Regions from separate parts of the Ruegeria sp. AO1 genome, predicted to be linked through region 3. Evidence: riboswitches for the same ligand, from Rfam matches in the RefSeq annotation. Region 3 holds a riboswitch; each other region holds the start of a gene.
What was found. A riboswitch is a leader RNA that binds a small molecule or an ion and turns the genes downstream of it on or off. The one in region 3 is predicted to bind cobalamin.
Positions count from the first base shown of each region.

Region 1: another riboswitch for cobalamin. It lies ahead of ACR3FB_RS03630 (aromatic ring-hydroxylating oxygenase subunit alpha); the one in region 3 lies ahead of ACR3FB_RS12615 (DUF4198 domain-containing protein).
Region 2: another riboswitch for cobalamin. It lies ahead of nrdH (glutaredoxin-like protein NrdH); the one in region 3 lies ahead of ACR3FB_RS12615 (DUF4198 domain-containing protein).
Region 4: another riboswitch for cobalamin. It lies ahead of ACR3FB_RS02210 (hypothetical protein); the one in region 3 lies ahead of ACR3FB_RS12615 (DUF4198 domain-containing protein).

Region 1 covers NZ_JBQFJC010000001.1:756,028-760,234, reverse strand. The annotation lists gene ACR3FB_RS03635 (FAD-binding oxidoreductase) at 1-1,020, opposite strand, end outside; gene ACR3FB_RS03630 (aromatic ring-hydroxylating oxygenase subunit alpha) at 1,026-2,297, opposite strand; cobalamin riboswitch at 2,362-2,565, opposite strand; gene ACR3FB_RS03625 (GNAT family N-acetyltransferase) at 2,685-3,206, opposite strand; gene ACR3FB_RS03620 (type I glutamate--ammonia ligase) at 3,321-4,207, opposite strand, start outside.
Region 2 covers NZ_JBQFJC010000001.1:909,384-913,590, forward strand. The annotation lists gene nrdE (class 1b ribonucleoside-diphosphate reductase subunit alpha) at 1-2,076, opposite strand, end outside; gene nrdI (class Ib ribonucleoside-diphosphate reductase assembly flavoprotein NrdI) at 2,058-2,471, opposite strand; gene nrdH (glutaredoxin-like protein NrdH) at 2,487-2,708, opposite strand; cobalamin riboswitch at 2,794-2,985, opposite strand; gene ACR3FB_RS04440 (DEAD/DEAH box helicase) at 3,074-4,207, opposite strand, start outside.
Region 3 covers NZ_JBQFJC010000001.1:2,555,505-2,559,711, reverse strand. The annotation lists gene cbiQ (cobalt ECF transporter T component CbiQ) at 1-629, opposite strand, end outside; gene ACR3FB_RS12625 (cobalt ABC transporter permease) at 629-1,207, opposite strand; gene cbiM (cobalt transporter CbiM) at 1,204-1,815, opposite strand; gene ACR3FB_RS12615 (DUF4198 domain-containing protein) at 1,822-2,607, opposite strand; cobalamin riboswitch at 2,738-2,939, opposite strand; gene ACR3FB_RS12610 (FKBP-type peptidyl-prolyl cis-trans isomerase) at 3,198-3,626, shown strand; gene ACR3FB_RS12605 (hypothetical protein) at 3,639-3,818, opposite strand; gene ACR3FB_RS12600 (enoyl-ACP reductase FabI) at 3,878-4,207, opposite strand, start outside.
Region 4 covers NZ_JBQFJC010000001.1:445,036-449,242, forward strand. The annotation lists gene ACR3FB_RS02200 (DNA polymerase III subunit gamma/tau) at 1-1,120, opposite strand, end outside; gene ACR3FB_RS02205 (protein-tyrosine phosphatase family protein) at 1,394-1,897, shown strand; gene ACR3FB_RS02210 (hypothetical protein) at 1,894-2,301, opposite strand; cobalamin riboswitch at 2,390-2,609, opposite strand; gene ACR3FB_RS02215 (alpha/beta hydrolase family protein) at 2,770-3,627, shown strand; gene rsgA (ribosome small subunit-dependent GTPase A) at 3,671-4,207, opposite strand, start outside.

The sequences.
Region 1 (4,207 bases), 1.8 Mb from region 3:
TGCTATGTCATCCTCGGAGATACCGCCATTGTGTACCATGTGAACTTCACCCGAGGTCTTTTTGACCTTACAGGTGCCGCAAACGCCAAACGTACAGCCCGAGGCAATGTTCAACCCGACCGCGCGTGCCGCAGCCAGAACCGTATCCGTCTCGGCAACCTTGGCAGTGACGCCCGAACTCGCAAAAACGATCTCGGCGGCGCTGTCATCGTCGGGGATGACGTCGTACAGATCGGGTTGATCTGCTTCGGTCTCAACCGGGGCACCAAAGCTCTCCTGATGGTAGTTGTCCATGTCAAAGCCAAGACCCGACAGAGCGTCCCTAACAGCTTGCATGAACGGCTCCGGACCGCAGCAATAGACCTCGCGATCCAGATAGTCTGGGGCCATCAGGCCCAACATCAGCTGGTTGAACTGACCCTGGTAGCCGGTCCAGGGACTGTAGCGATCCGCTTTCTCCACAACAAACTTCAGATCCAGACCCGGCGTCCGGCTTGCCATCTGCTCCAACCGTTGGCGGAAGATGATCTCGGACGGACGCTTGGCGCAGTTGATGAAGACGACATCCAGATCGCGGCCTTCATCCCACATACAGGTCGTCATGGACATCATCGGCGTGATGCCCGAGCCCGCCGAGATGAACAGATATTTGGGGGCAACGCTTTCAGCATTGGTGAACAGACCCGCCGGGCCAATCGCCCGCATCCGCATACCCGGCTGCAGATTGTCCAGCATCCAACGCGTGCCGATACTGTCCGGCTGCGCCTTAGCCGTGATCGTGATGGACCGTGGACGCGATGGGGATGACGAGATCGTATAGGTCCGATGCACAACGCCCCCCGGCTGCCCCGGTGCCGGAATTTCCAGCGTCAGGAACTGACCCGGATGGTAGGCAAACAACGCCCCCGAAGGGGCGCGAAACGTAAAGCTCGCGGTGTTTGGCGTTTCGGGCACGACCGAGACGCATTCCAGCGTCTCGTCATCCTGCCAGATCGAGGCAACAGCGTTCAGATCTTTCATCTCCGTCACTCCGCCGCCATCGTGTTAGGTGCCAGGTGGCGCGCCAGGGTGCTGCAATACCAATCGGTGAATTGCAGAACACCGGATTCCTGGATCCCCGAATACGGCCCCGGCACATAGGCCGGGCTGTTGATGCCCATCTGGTTGTCTTCTACCACGCGGCGATCTTCGTCATTGGTGGCCATCCAAACTTCGGTCAGGCGCTTGACGTCATAGTCGACCCCTTCAACCGCATCCTTGTTGACCAGCCATTTCGTGGTGACTTCGGTCTCGGTCGGGCTGACCGGAGTGACGCGGAAAACAATCGAATGATCAGCCAGGAAGTGGTTCCATGTGCTGGGATAGTGGAACTTCAACAACGTCCCCGCATCCGCAAAGGGCGAACGGCCCAGAAAGCGGCGTACAGCGGATTTGCCGTCCAGAGTATAGCTTTCCGCCCCTTCCTTCAGCGGCATCCGCGCCAGACGGTATTGCCCGTCATCATGCAGATAGAACTGAGACGGCATGCCTGCGGCCTCACACCGGTCGAAGTGAGTTTGCATGAAGGCCGGGGTTTCACCCCCTTCGATACCGGTCACCGAGGGATCATCAGGGAAGGTCCGGCACAGCGAAGGGTGGTTGCCGCCGCAGTGATAGCACTCGCGGTTGTTTTCCCAAACGAGCTTCCAGTTGCCGTTCTCGATGATCGTGCTTTCAAAAGCGACCTTGGCGTTGCTCAGATCATGCGACTCCAGATAGGGACGCGCCTTGTTGGCGAATGTGTCGAAATCAGGCGCTTCATCTGCAAGACAGATATAGACCAGCCCGGCCAATTCCCGGCAGTGAACGGTTTTCAGCCCGTGTTGTTTGGGGTCGAAATCCGGCCCCATGTCGCGGGCCCACAGCAATGAACCATCAAGCTCATAGGTCCACTGGTGATAGGGGCAAACCAGTTTGGGCGAGTTCCCCTTGGCCGCTTTGCAGATGATCGACCCGCGATGGCGGCAGGTGTTGTGGAAGGCCCGGATCTGGTTGTCCGCACCGCGCACGATGATCACGCGATATGCGCCTACATTGTAGGTCACATAGTCGCCTGTTTTCACCAGCTCACATGCCGGAATGGCGAACAGCCAGTCCCGGTAGTGGATGACTTCAAGGTCGGTCTGAAAGACCTCTGGATCTGTATAGAATGCCTGTTCAAGGGCATAGGCCGGGTTTCGACGCGCCAACAGGCTTTGAACGTTGCTCACTTCTGGCTCTCCTGCCGCGCCCCGCGGCTTCGCTTGGGCAGATGACATCAGAGGCCATTCCGGAGCCGCGCGAGGATCACGTCCGAAACCTGTGCCCCCACCGCCACCCGCGGTTTGACATATATGCAAGGCTGGTTTCCGGACTTGAAAGGGGCTTACGCCCGGTTTCGACACCTTCCCGGGATCCTCGTCCCAGTGGTCACCTGTCGAACCTGACCTTTCTTACCGTTGCGGGGGCAGCGCCGGAATTGCACCGGCTTCCCAATTCTCTGCCACCTGAGAATCAGACAGCAGCACCTCACACGCGCAACCTACTCGGAGAAGGACTCGTGGCTGAAAGCCTTGCGACATTTCCAGAAACAAAACAGACATGGTCTGCAAAAATGGAAACCTGAAACAGGGCTGCGTTTTGAGACAAGAACAAAAAAACGGAATTCACCCGTGCTGCGATGTGTCCCACAAATGCGAGTGCATAAAGGGCGCAATCGCAAGTGTCTTGCCCCCCAGCTTTTCAACATATCCTGCGGTAAGCTCTAGCGCCATCCATGCCTCGGGGATCGTCAGAAGGTCCGGATATGGCGTCTCTTTGTCGGTAGGGACAAACCCAAATCGGGGATAGAAAGTCGGAACGCCCAACACGAAGACAGCGTCTGTTCCAACGGATCTCAAGTGGTTGATGCTCGTCTCCATCATCTCTCTGCCAACACCGAGACCTTGATGCTCGGGCGAGACACCGCAGGGCGCCAGAAGACAGCATTTAACGTCCGGGTGATCCTGGAAGACAAACGGGGTGAACATGACATTGCCCGCGATCTGCCCCTCACGCCTTACGCTGATTGAAATCGTTTCCGGATACTCAAGGAGATCTTCGGCGAGTTGAGCGATTTCGTCACCTTCTGCTTCGCCAAAAGCCAGCCTATGCACATTCAAGATGGCATCGGTTTCTGAACGGTCCATGATCCATCCCTATCCTGAGCTAAACAGCCTGCGCCGCGTCATACGGCGCGAAACTACCCGACCGACGCCCCAGATGTCGCATTTGGCGAGCTTCGGCAAGACCAGCCGCTCAGGTCAATATGTTTCTTCGTACAATCGGCAGCGTGCGTCTGTGTCCAGATGTTCGGTTGTCGCGATCTCGGATTGCTTGTGCGCTTGATACACCTCAGCGAAGCCTTTGGGGAACCAACCGGTGACAACCGGGTTGGAAACGAACCGGTCTAGCGCGTCTTCCAAGGTCTGAGGCAAGCGCACCAGCCCCCTTTGGTTCAGTTCTGCGACGTCCAACAGCGAAAGATCTTCCTCGGTTGGAATGGGCGCGGGTAGCCCCTCTTCGATCCCTTGCGCCCCAGCCATGACAACCGCCGCAAGCGCCAGATGAGGCGAAGCTGCAGCATCCGCCGCGCGGTATTCGATGTTGAACTGCCCCGTGATCGAGGCCGGGTCTTTTGCAGTTACAGGACAAATCCGCAAGGAAGCCTCGCGATCGCGGAAACCCAGATTGTTGAAAGCCGCAGACCAACGATGCGGTGTCAGGCGCTCATACGAGATCACCGAAGGCGCAGTCAGGGCCAGGATTGCATCCAGATATTTCAAAACTCCAGCAGCGAAGGCACTCGTCAGGTCCGACATACCGCAGGGCCCGTCTTCGGCGTAGGTCAGCGGCGCGCCTCTATCGTCAACAAAGCTCATATGGATATGGACCCCATTCCCAACGCTCGCGACATCACGAATAGGGGTATAGGTCGCCCGCTCGCCATAGGCCTGTGCAGTCGCATAGGTCAGTTCGCGTACCATGATGGCCGCGTCCGCTGCGCGTACCCCCAGTTCAGGACCGATGACGACCTCATATTGGTTTGGCCCATATTCCTTCATGATCGAATCCGGCTTCAAACCGACCTGACAAATCGCGTTGATCAAGGTCTCGCACAGATCACGCTGCAGGCCAAAGCCCCGGTGAC
Region 2 (4,207 bases), 1.6 Mb from region 3:
CTCCTGGCGCAGACGCACGTAATAAATGGTTTTGATGCCTTTCTTCCACGCGTAGATCTGCGCGCGGTTGATGTCGCGGGTCGTGGCTTCGGCCGGGAAGAACAGGGTCAGAGACAGGCCCTGATCCACATGCTCGGTGGCCGCGGCATATGTGTCGATCAGCGCCTCGGGGCCGATCTCATAGGCGTCGCGGTAGTATTCGAGGTTGTCATTGTTCATGAAAGCCGCCGGATAGTAGACGCGGCCGATCTTGCCCTCTTTACGGATTTCGATCTTCGAGACGATGGGATGGATCGAAGAGGTCGAATTGTTGATATAGCTGATCGAGCCGGTCGGCGGCACCGCCTGAAGGTTGCGGTTATAAAGGCCGTGTTTCATCACATCTGCCTTCAACGCTGCCCAGTCGTCGCTTGTGGGCAGGGTCATGCCATCGAACAGAGCCTTCACCCGCTCGCTTTCGGGCAGCCAGTCACGGGTGGTGTATTTGTCGAAAAAGGTGCCCGAGGCGTAGTCGGAGTTCTCGAACCCCTTGAATGATGCGTTGCGTTCCTGCGCCAGATCGCAAGAGGTGCGGATCGCGTGATACGCCACGGTTGCGAAGTACACGGATGTGAACTCGACCCCCTCAGGCGAGCCATAGTGGATATGTTCGCGGGCAAGGAACCCGTGCAGGTTCATCTGCCCCAGACCAATTGCGTGGCTTTCATCATTGCCTCGACGTACCGACGGCACCGAGTCGATTGCTGACATTTCGGACACCGCCGTCAGCGCGCGGATCGCAGCGCCGACAGTACGGCCCAGATCACCGCCATCCATCGTCTTGGCAATGTTCAGCGAGCCGAGGTTGCAAGAGATATCCGTGCCGAGATGCGCATAGCTGAGGTCATCGTTGAATTCCGACGCCTCATTGACCTGCAAAATCTCGGAGCACAGGTTTGACATGTTGATCCGGCCCGCAATGGGGTTCATCCGGTTCACCGTGTCTTCGAACATCACGTAGGGATAGCCGGATTCGAACTGGATCTCGGCAATGGTCTGGAAGAATTCACGCGCATTGACCTTGGATTTCCGGATGCGCTTGTCATCGACCATCTCGTGATATTTCTCGGTCACCGAGATTTCCGAGAACGGCACGCCATAGACCTTTTCCACGTCATGGGGCGAGAACAGATACATATCGGCGTTTTTCTTCGCCAGCTCGAAAGTGATGTCAGGGATCACCACGCCAAGGCTCAGCGTTTTGATACGGATCTTCTCATCCGCGTTTTCGCGCTTGGTGTCGAGGAAGCGCATGATGTCCGGGTGGTGCGCGTTCAGATACACCGCACCCGCACCTTGCCGCGCGCCAAGCTGATTGGCGTAGGAGAAGCTGTCCTCCAGCAGTTTCATCACCGGGATCACGCCCGAGGATTGGTTCTCAATGCCCTTAATCGGCGCGCCGTGCTCGCGGATGTTGGTCAGGAGCAGCGCCACACCTCCGCCGCGCTTAGACAGTTGCAGGGCCGAGTTGATGCCGCGCCCGATGCTTTCCATGTTGTCCTCAAGCCGCAGCAGGAAGCACGAGATCAGCTCGCCGCGTGAGGCTTTGCCCGCGTTCAGGAAGGTAGGCGTGGCGGGTTGGAAGCGACCGTCGAGGATTTCCTCCATGAAGGACAGGGCCAGCGCCTCATCGCCGCGCGCCAGCGCCAGCGCGGTCATGACGACGCGGTCCTCATAGCGTTCCAGGAACCGCTGCCCGTCACGGGTTTTCAGCGTGTATGAGGTGTAATACTTAAATGCGCCTAGAAAGGTCGGGAACCGAAATTTCTTGGCATAGGCCGCATCCCAGATCTTGCGCATGAAGTTCTTGGAATACTGGTCCAGAACGGCCTCTTCGTAGTAGCCTTCGGACACCAAATACCCGAGCTTTTCATCCAGCGAGTGGAAGAACACAGTGTTCTGGTTGACGTGCTGCAGGAAATACTGCCGCGCGGCCATACGGTCGGCATCGAAGCGGATCTTACCCTCACCATCGTAGAGGTTCAGCATCGCGTTCAATGCGTGATAGTCCTGCTCGTTTACGCTGCTGTCGAGCATAGGTGTCTCCCTAGTTTTTCCAGCCCGGCGCGGACGCGGGCGATGTCGGTCTCTGTTCCGGCCAACTCAAACGTGTAGAGCAGCGGTACGTTGCATTTCTGGGCGATGATGCGACCGGCCAAAGCGTAGGTCGCACCAAAATTACGATTGCCTGTGCCGATCACTCCAACGATCCCGGCGCGTCTGTCCGGGTCGTTCAGGAACCGGATCACCTGTTTCGGAACCGCCCCGCGTCCTTCGCCATCTGCATAGGTGGGGCTGATCAGCACATAGGGGTGTCCGGCGTCGGGCAGCGGGTCCATTCCATTCGGAATGCGGAAAGAGGTCAGGCCCAGCCGCGAGACAAAGCGGTGGGTGTTTCCGGATTTCGATGAAAAATAGACCAGCGCCGGGATCGGCGCGGCCATGGATCAGGCCAGTTGGGCGATCATGTCCGGGCGGAACCCCGACCAGTGATCACTGCCCGCCACAACGACAGGAGCCTGACGATAACCCAGCTCGGTCACGTGGGTCATGGCGCTGTCGTCCTGGGTCAGGTCGATGACGTCATATGTGATGCCTTTTGCATCCAGCGCGCGGGTGGTGGCGGTGCATTGTACGCATGCGGGTTTGGAATATACGGTAATGCTCATGTCGTCCTCTGTCCTTTTAATGAATGCCGAGGACGCTGCGGGCAAAATGACCCCTGAACACGCCCCCGAACCCTCCGTTCGCGGTTCTCTTTCTTTGCTTGCGGCAGGTCTCCTGGCTCGCGGATTGACGTTCGGACTGACCTTCCCAAAAGCACGCTTTCAGTGGCGTATTCAGCCGAACTCTCCGCTTACAGTTGCGGGGGCAGCGCCGGTTTTTCACCGGTTTCCCTCTTAGCTTTCAACAGGAATCGAAAGAACCGAAGCAACACCATATTGGGGTTGGTGGTGGCGTGTTGTCAATATATGGTGTGGCGAAGAAAATAAATTTCTTCGCTTGCACAACCTGCCGCGTGCGCTAAGGCGGTTTACTTTTTCCGCTTGGGCATCGCGTTGCCACCCTTCATCGCAGCCGCACGTGCGCGGTTTTTCTTGCTGCTTGGCTTGCCTTTGGGCGGAGGCGGGCCTTTCGGACGGCGCGCAGGTTTCTTGTGCTGATCGCCCGAGGGGGCCTCATCCCGTTTGGGCCGCGTCTCTAGCTTGGGTTTCTCGGCAGGTTTGCGGCGTGGTTTTGCGGGCTGAGGCTCAGCCGCGCGGGCCGGGCGTTCGCGGCGCTTCTTGCCTTTGAAGTCGCGCTTGGGACCTTTGCGGCCACCACCGGAAAGGGCGGGCGGTGCGTCCAGTTGCACCAGGGTCTTGGTACCTTCGACCGTCATCTCGGGGCCAATGGCCTTCAGGAAACCTTCAACGCTGCTTTCGCGAATCTCGATATAGCTTTCGGTGTCAGCAATGCGGATCGCACCGATATCGGTCTTGGTGATCTTCCCCGCCTTGCACAACATGGGCAGCAGATAGCGGGGTGAGGCGTTTTCGTTGTGACCCTCCGACAGCGAAAACCACACGCTTGGGCCGAAGGGAACGTTCGGCTTTGGCGCGGTATCTTGTGCGTCGCTCAGTTCCTCCGGGGCGGAGTGTTTGCGCCCGTATTGACGCAGATAGGCCGCCGCCAGTTGCTGCGGTGAAAAGCGCGAGACCAGATCGTCGACGAGCGCACTTTCGCCCTCGGTCACATCCACGGTCCAGTCGTCCGAGCTGAACATCCGCTGCATGTCCTGCGCCTGAACCTCATCGGCCGAGGGCGCAGACCCCCAATCGGCAGTCAGCTTGGCGAATTTCAGCAGGCGTTGCGCCTTTTTGAACGACGCGGGCGGCACGATCAGCGCGCTGACGCCTTTCCGTCCGGCGCGTCCGGTTCGGCCCGAGCGGTGCAACAGCGTTTCATGGCTGTTCGGCAGTTCTGAATGGATCACCAGATCAAGGTTCGGCAGGTCGATCCCGCGCGCGGCTACATCGGTCGCCACACAAACGCGGGCGCGCCCGTCGCGCATGGCTTGCAGCGCGTTCGAACGTTCGCTCTGCGTCAGCTCTCCGGACAGGGCCACGACCGAGAATCCACGATTCGACAGCCGCGCCGTTAGGCGGCTGACCATGGCGCGGGTGTT
Region 3 (4,207 bases):
TCGATTGCCCGGACTAGCATCATGCCGACCAGATAGCCAAAGCTGCGATAGGTGTGCCAGTTGGTACCGGGGCGGAAGCTTCGGACCTTCATGGCTGCGCGGAGGCGTTGGTATTCCTCATGCAGGACGTCGATGTAGCGGATGGTGAACATCAGAAGATGCACCAGTGTTTCCGGGCAGCGGAGCCGGTGCAGGGCGTGGCCCAAGGTGACAGGTTCCATCGTGCCGACCAGAACCATCAGGGCCAGAATCACGGCATTTGCGGTCAGCGCGATTTCCAGGGCTTTCCAGAACCCCTGCCAGCTGGCCGGAAACCCCGAGATGGTAAACATCGGGTCCCCGGGCATGGTGAAGGGCAAAAGGACCAGCATGAAGATGATGAAACTGTCCATCATCGCCATCCGCTTGAGCGTTTTGCGCCAAGGTAGCCGGGATATCACCAGCAGAGACAGCGCGACCATCAGCGCCGCCGTAAGGGCGGGCAGGGACGATAAGGAGACCACAACGACCGCAAAGACAGTGGACATGACGATGCGCACACGCGGATCAAGCGAGGTGATCAACCCCCGTTGGCCGACCGTGCCAGCCTCGGCCAGCGTCCGTTCCTGTGGTCCCAGTACGTGTGCCATCAGCCTGCCAGTTTCCTCCGCGCTGCGAGGTAGAAGCCCAGCCCGAACAGGCCAAAGATGTATCCGATGCCGCCGAGAATGGTCTGGAGGTCGTTATGTTCGCGATAGGCGGCGATTTCCCGGCGCAGCGGGCGTATTTCGTCACGCACGGCTGCCGCGATGGCTTGACGTTCCTCATCGCTGAGGGAGGCCACTGTGACGCCCTCTGAGGCGGGAGTTGGTGTAGGCGACGCTGCAGGCGTGTTCTGAACGGCGACGCCCATGATCTTGGCGACGTCCTCGGCGGGCATCGTCACCTCGGCCACGTGACCGGCGCCAAGGTCGGCAAAGAAGGTATGGGCGACGGCAGTGGTGGGCGTGTAGATGAAGAACCCGTCTGCATCGGTCGTGGCTCGGCCCAGCTCGACCCCATTGGGATCGGTCACGACAACCTCGGTATCGGTCGCCATGGTGCCGTTGGAGAAGCCGATTTCCCCTTCGATCGCATCGCCGGATGCAAAGACCCCGGCAATCACCTTATGGGCCAGCGCGGGCAGAGGGGCCGTGCATAGGGCCAAGATGAAGGCAAGCTGTCTCATGTGGCGGGCCTTGTCAGAAACAACTCGGGTTTGACCTTTCGCGCCAGAAGGACGGCAAATCCGGTCAGAACGGCCTCGATGACCATCACGGGGATATGGGCAAAGAAGACCAGCTTGGCGGCGGGCAGGAACTCGTCCCCTGACAGGGCCAGTGAGATGCCCACCATGACAGTGGTGGCCGCAATGGCAAAGGCCCCGCCTATGCCGCCCCAGATCGCGCCATGAACAGGCGAACCGCGTCCGATCAGGGGTCGGAACAATAGCCCCGCCAGAACGGCCGGACAGGCGATGTTGAGCGTATTGATCCCCAGCACCGTCAGCCCGCCGAAGCCAAAGAAAACGGCTTGCAGTAGCAGACCCACAAACAGGGCCGGGAAGGCGGCCCAGCCGAGCAGAAGCCCGGCCAGACCGTTGAGGATCAGATGCACCGACGACGGCCCGATCGGCACGTGGATCAGCGAGGCCACAAAGAAACTGGCCGCCAGCACCCCAGCCGTGGGGATACGGTCCAGATCCAGCGACCTGAGGCCCATGGCCACCCCACCAGCGGCGGCAATAGCGCCGCCGATGACGACCGGGTTGGACAGGGCTCCGTCGACGATGTGCATCTGGGGTTACTCCATGTCCCAGGCGCGGATCCAGATCACCGCGTCTTGGCTCAACTCTTTGCCTTCATGTTCGGTTTCAGGACCAGCGCCGAGGGCAGCAAAGCCCCAGTAGCCAGCTTTCGGGACACCGAAGGAGAAATAGCCATTGGCGTCGGAAATGGCGACAACGGCGCCACCCGGCATCGGCGAAACGGTCGGCTCGGAGGAGGCTTGGCTGTCAAAGCTGGGTTTGGCGGCCATGTACTCGATCTCGATCTCAGCGCCAGCAACCGGTTCGCCATTCGCCAGAACCTGACCAGTGAAGGTTGAGCCTGCGATGATGTTGTAGGGCTTGTTCAGCGGCACGATCTCGGTCGCCAGACCTGCGGGGTTCATCCAGTCGGTCGGCAGTTCGTTGCGGTTCAGGAACGCCTTGGTGATCTGTTGGATATAGATGTCCTCGGCCTCTTCGTAATAGGGCTGAGGCACAGTGACCATCACGTAGTCGCCCGAACGCTTGACCGGAACAGTTCCCTGAAAGGCCGCGCCTTCGTTTTCGGGGCTCGAAAACCGGATGGGCTCCAGCGTGTCCAGCAGGTCGGTCTTTTCGCCATTGTGGATCACATAGAATTCCTGCGGCTTGTCCAGATCCATGACATGGCCGTTCTCAAACGGGTGCCAGAAGATCAGCTTGACCGGCACATTGCCCGGTGCCTCGATCAGCGTGTCCGTGGTGTATTCCAGCAAAAAATGCGCATGCGCCATGGCTGGAAGTGCCAGCGCAGCCGTAGCCGTGCAAAATAGTTTCTTCACAAGGTCTTTCCCTCGTCCCTTCGTGCCAACCCCGGCACGTTTTGTTATTTGACATCGGGGAGAACGGAGCCATCAGCCCTAAACGAGGGCACCGGCCCAATGCACACCCCGGCATCGGTGACACACCCCTACCGAGGGTGCAAATCCGGCAGGTCTCCTGACTTGCGGGTCAAAGCATGGGGCTGGCCTTCCCGGGTGAAACCCAGTGGCGTGTCAGCCCTGCTCACCGCCTACAGTTGCGGGGGCAGTTGCGGCATTGGGTGGAACAGAATTCCCCGCACCGCATTCCCTTTTCTCCGGGCGAACCCGGAACCGGACATGAGGACGCTGATGACAGAGATTCCCACTACCGGTCAATCTCTATTTCAACCCTTAGCGATAACATCCTGTCGATAGGATCGGGTGTTCTTGTTCTGCCAGCCGGGTATTGTTTTTAGCGAAGACGTGCTTGCAAGCGACGACAAGAGAATGCGCGCGCTTACAACGCAATCTGGACATCAGAATCAGATGCATGCATCCTGCGCCGCGTCAGACTCCGGCGTAGCGCGCTTGTGTTCGGCGCCCAATTCCCCACAAGCCCCGGAGGCCCAATGTCTGAGATCAAACAAGGCGACACAGTTCGCATCCACTATACCGGCACGCTGCTGGACGACACCGTCTTTGACAGCTCGGACGGGCGCGATCCGCTGGAGTTCGTTGTCGGTTCGGGCCAGATCATCCCCGGCCTCGACAGTGCCATGCCAGGACTGGCGGTTGGCGACAAGAAACGGGTCGAGATTGCCTGTGTCGACGCTTATGGCCCGATCAACCCGGCGATGCGGCAGGACATCCCGCGTGAGGGTATTCCGGATGACATCCCGCTAGAGCCTGGAACCCAGTTGCAGATGCAGACCCCCGACGGTCAGGCGCTGCCTGTTACGGTTGTCGAAGCGAACGAGGCCACGGTGACGCTGGACGCCAATCACCCGCTGGCTGGTCAGGACCTGGTTTTCGATATCGAGGTTGTCTCAGTGAACTGAAGGGTTGGGGGATTAGCCCCAAAGCCCGTCAAGCGCTGCGCGGACCTGCGGTTGCGTGAGGAACACGAACAAGACCAGCAATGTGGTCAGCGTCAAAAGCAGAACACGGGCGCGGGGGCTCAGGAACCCCGTTTTCCGTTTGGTCTGGGTGCCACGCGTATTGCTGGCAAGGATCTGGTCAGTTTTGCTCATGCCCATATCCGTGACGCCGAAAGATGGTCAAATCTTGGCGGCGTCTGGGAAAGATGTGGTCACATGAAATCCGGCTGTGGCATTCCAAGCACGTGGAAACCGCCGTCCACCCGGATGATCTCACCCGAGGTGCAAGCCCCCGCGTCCGAGGTCAGGTAAACCGCTGTGCCACCAACGGCCTCCAGAGTAGCGTTCGAGCGCATCGGCGCGTTCTGGTCGCAGAACTTGTAGGTCTTGCGCGCTCCGCCAATTGCAGCACCGGCCAGCGTCTTCATCGGACCGGGCGAGATTGCGTTCACGCGGATGCCTTCGGGGCCGAGATCATTGGCCAGATAGCGTGTCGCCGATTCCAGCGCGGCTTTGGCAACGCCCATCACGTTGTAATTCGG
Region 4 (4,207 bases), 2.1 Mb from region 3:
CGGCCACGTGAGTCAGGCGGATCACAGCCATTTCGGCAGCCATCATGGCGTTGGGGGCGGCTGAAACTTCCTCAAGCGCTTTCAACAGCATCTGCCACATCCGAGTCAGTACCCGCATGGGAAGGGCCTCAGCCATCTGCTGGCCCCGGGCGCGTTCATCCGGGGAAACAGTAGGGTCTTCGGCTGCGTCCGGAGTGATCTTCACGACCGAAACCCAATGAGTGATTTCGGCCAGATCACGCAGCACGGCTAGTGGATCAGCCCCTTCGGCATATTGGCCACCAAGCTCGGTCAGCGCCCCTGCCGCATCGCCCCGCAGGACCATGTCCATGAGGTCCAGAACCCGGCCACGATCCGCCAGGCCTAGCATCGCGCGTACCTGATCTGCCGTCGTCTCTCCGGCCCCGTGCGAGATCGCCTGATCGAGCAATGAGGTCGCGTCGCGAGCAGATCCCTCGGCAGCACGGGTGATCAGCGCCAAGGCGTCTTCGGCAATCTCAGCACTCTCCGCCGAGGCGATCTTGCGCAGCAGGCCGATCATATCCTCGGGTTCGATCCGGCGCAGGTCGAAGCGCTGGCAGCGCGACAGAACCGTGACGGGAACCTTGCGAATTTCGGTTGTGGCGAAGATGAACTTCACATGCGCCGGCGGCTCCTCGAGCGTCTTGAGCAGCGCGTTGAAGGCGCTGGTCGACAGCATGTGGACTTCATCGATGATGTAGATCTTGTAGCGGGCCGAGGCAGCGCGGTAGCGGACACTGTCGATGATCTCGCGAATATCATTGACGCCGGTGCGGCTGGCGGCGTCCATCTCCATCACGTCGACATGGCGACCTTCCATGATGGCAACGCAGTGTTCACATTGGCCGCAAGGTTCGGTCGTGGGGCCGCCATTTCCGTCCGGTCCGATACAGTTCATGCCTTTCGCAATGATCCGCGCGGTCGTGGTTTTGCCGGTTCCACGAATGCCCGTCATGACAAAGGCTTGCGCGATGCGGTCCGCCTCGAACGCGTTTTTCAGCGTGCGGACCATCGCATCTTGACCCACCAGATCGGCAAAGGTTTCCGGGCGATATTTGCGGGCGAGAACCTGATAGGCGGGGCTGTCTGAGTCGGTCATGTCTGCTCTGGCGGATTCGGGACGTCACCGCAGCGTAGAGGCCTGCGCCGCCCGCGTCCACATGAGTTGAAGAACGATTTTGTTTTGGAAACCGGCGCGTCAGGGGTACACTCTGCGGATTGTGACTCAAGCCTAGAGCGTTTCGGGTTTAACTTGAGACACGAATACCCTGCCACGCCTGCGGCGTTCTCGGGACATTCGTGTCGCAGGGTGATTCAGATAAAACCCGAAACGCATTAAAGTCAGGATCAACGCTTCCGGGGGGATGCTGTCATGACGAATTTGGTCATTCATGCTTTGCAAGTGGGCGGGGGCACACTTGCCCTGACGTCGATGCCGGGAAAGGGCGGCGACTATGCAGGCGACCTTGAAACGATCGGAGATTGGAAGCCGGGCCTCGTGTTGTCGATGACAACCGAGGCCGAGCTGGTCCAGTTCGGAGCCCGCGATTTTGGCCGCGACGTTCAGGGTCGCGCCAGCCGCTGGGTGCACTTGCCGATTCAGGATTTCGGCGTGCCACCGTCAGAGGTTGATGCGCAATGGCCCGATGTCAGTGCCGCGGCGCGTCAGGCTTTGTCTGGCGGAGGGCGCGTGCTTGTCCATTGTCAGGGCGGATGCGGTCGCTCTGGCATGGTTGTGCTGAGATTGATGATCGAATGCGGTGAGGCTCCAATCCAAGCGCTGGACCGGTTGCGCAAGCTGCGCCCCTGCGCAGTCGAAACCGATGCGCAGAAGCACTGGGCCATCTTGCCCGCCCGAGTTTTGGCGGATTCTTAAGCCGACAGTTGCAGTTCCGCCGGGGCCGGTTTGCGCGGCGCAATCACTGATGCCTCGAGCATGGCGCAGGGCAGGGATGTCATCGCTGCGCTAGGCAGGCTGCTCGTTTCGGTTCCGAACATAAGGTCGGCGTAGCGATGGAGGGTCTCGCTGTCGGCATTAGGGTCCGCTCCGCAATAGACCCGCACCCGAGACTGGCTGGCCCGAAACCGGGCGTGGCAGCCGTCCGTGCAATGGGTCAGGTCGCTGCTGCCTTCGATTGCGAAATCCGATGTGGTCGCCGGACCGGCTTGGTCCAGTGCGTCAACCATCGAACGCGCCAGCCGTGCCAATGCAGGGCAAGTCTTGCCGGTATGTTGGCAGATGGTTGCTGAGAACCTATGTGTCTTCGTCTTCCAGATCATCCTGCGCCCTCCGCGCGGTGGACTGGTGCTGGGATCAGGTGGGGCAGATAGGGTCTGTCACGGCCTGCCCGGACACCCCGCCCGAGTTTGGGTTATGTTGACGATGGCAGGTCTCCTGACTTGCGGGTCACTGCTCTGCCGACCTTCCCGGCCTTTCGGCCAGTGGCTTTTCGACATCGCTCACCGCTTACAGTTGCGGGGGCAGTCGCGGACTTGGTTTGACCCGATCAAGCCGGGGAAAACCGCACCGTGTTCCCTTTTCATCCCGACGTCTTGTGAAAGCCGAGAACCATCGAACCATCGCTAGCGTTCATAACCATTCTGAGTCAAGTTGAACTTTCTGCGTTGCGGAAAGCCGAGCCGCGAAGTGGACGCGTGGTCAAGCGGGATCGCAGTTGACTTGCATGGGCTGTCTGGGGTCAAGTTGCAATATGAACTCATCAGTTCAGTTTTCCGCCGAGGATACCCATGTTGGATTCAAACCATACAGTGCTGATCGAAGATGTTCAGATCCCGGTGGGGGATGGCGCCCTGTCCGGGCGGATCTACCGGCCCGTGGCGCAGCCCGAAACCGTAGTGGTGGTCAACAGCGCGACGGGAGTTCTGCGTGACTACTACAAGCATTTCGCACAGTGGTTGGCGTCGGATCGGGATATCGCCTGTCTGATCTATGACTACCGGGAATTCGGTCATTCGAAATCGGGGCCACAGCGTCGGTCGAAGATCTCGATGGCGGATTGGGCGTTGCAGGACATGCCCGCCGCGCGGGCCGAGATGCGCCGACGGTTCCCGCTGTCGCAGCAATGGTCTGTTGGTCATTCGCTTGGAGGGATGCTGGGGCCAGTGCAGCCGGATATCGACAAGATTGATCGCATGATCTGCGTCTGTTCTGGCCTTGTGAAGTTGGGCGATCATCCTTGGCCGTACCGCGCTCTGGCCGGGTTGTTCTGGTATGGGCATGTGCCTCTGGTCGTGAGCGGCCTGGGGTATTTGCCGGGCAAGGCACTTGGGTTTGGAACAGACCTACCGCCTAAGGTCTATTGGCAATGGCGCAAATGGTGCACCGCGCCGCAAAGCTATCTGCCCGAGATCGGAGACACACTGCCGCAAGCTACGTGGCAGGATGCTGACGTTCCCGTCGACCTTTTTGCCTTCACAGATGATGAGATGGTCCCAGAAGCTGCCGTTTGGCGGTTGGCCGAGCTTTATGGTCCAAAAGCACGCCGTCACCTGTTGTCACCGGAAGAGTTTGGTGTTCGGGAGATCGGCCATATCGGTGTGTTTGCCCGCCGAAATGCGGTGCTCTGGCCACGATTGATCGCTTGATGGGGGGCGCCGGCGGACCGACGCCCCTTTTTCAGCCCGTGTTTCAATTGCCGCGCCGCGCGGATTTTCCGTGCATCGCAGATCGGACCATCTTGCCGAAAGCCTTGTCGCGTGCCCGCGCCTCGGCCACGGTCTCAGAGTTGCGCTGATCCTCGCGCCTCAGCTTGCGCCAGCGTTCCAACCGATCTGCATCCAGTGTGCCTGCTTCAATCGCCGCCTGCACAGCGCAACCGGGCTCGGCCTCATGCTGGCAATCCGAGAACCGGCAGGTTTGGGCCAGCTCCAGAATGTCCGAGAACACTTCGTCCACCCCGTCCTGCGCGTCGAGCAGGCGCAGGGCGCGCATGCCGGGGGTGTCGACCAGCCAACCGCCATTTTGCATCGGATGTAAGGCGCGAGACGTCGTGGTGTGGCGGCCTCGCGCATCATCCTCGCGGATTGCCGCAGTTGCCTGATCCTGACCGGTCATTCCGTTGGCGAGCGTTGTTTTGCCAACCCCGGATGACCCGACCAAAGCCGCTGTCTGACTCGCCGGACACCATGCCAGAACCTGCTGCAGGTCTAACGCGTCATGCGCGTT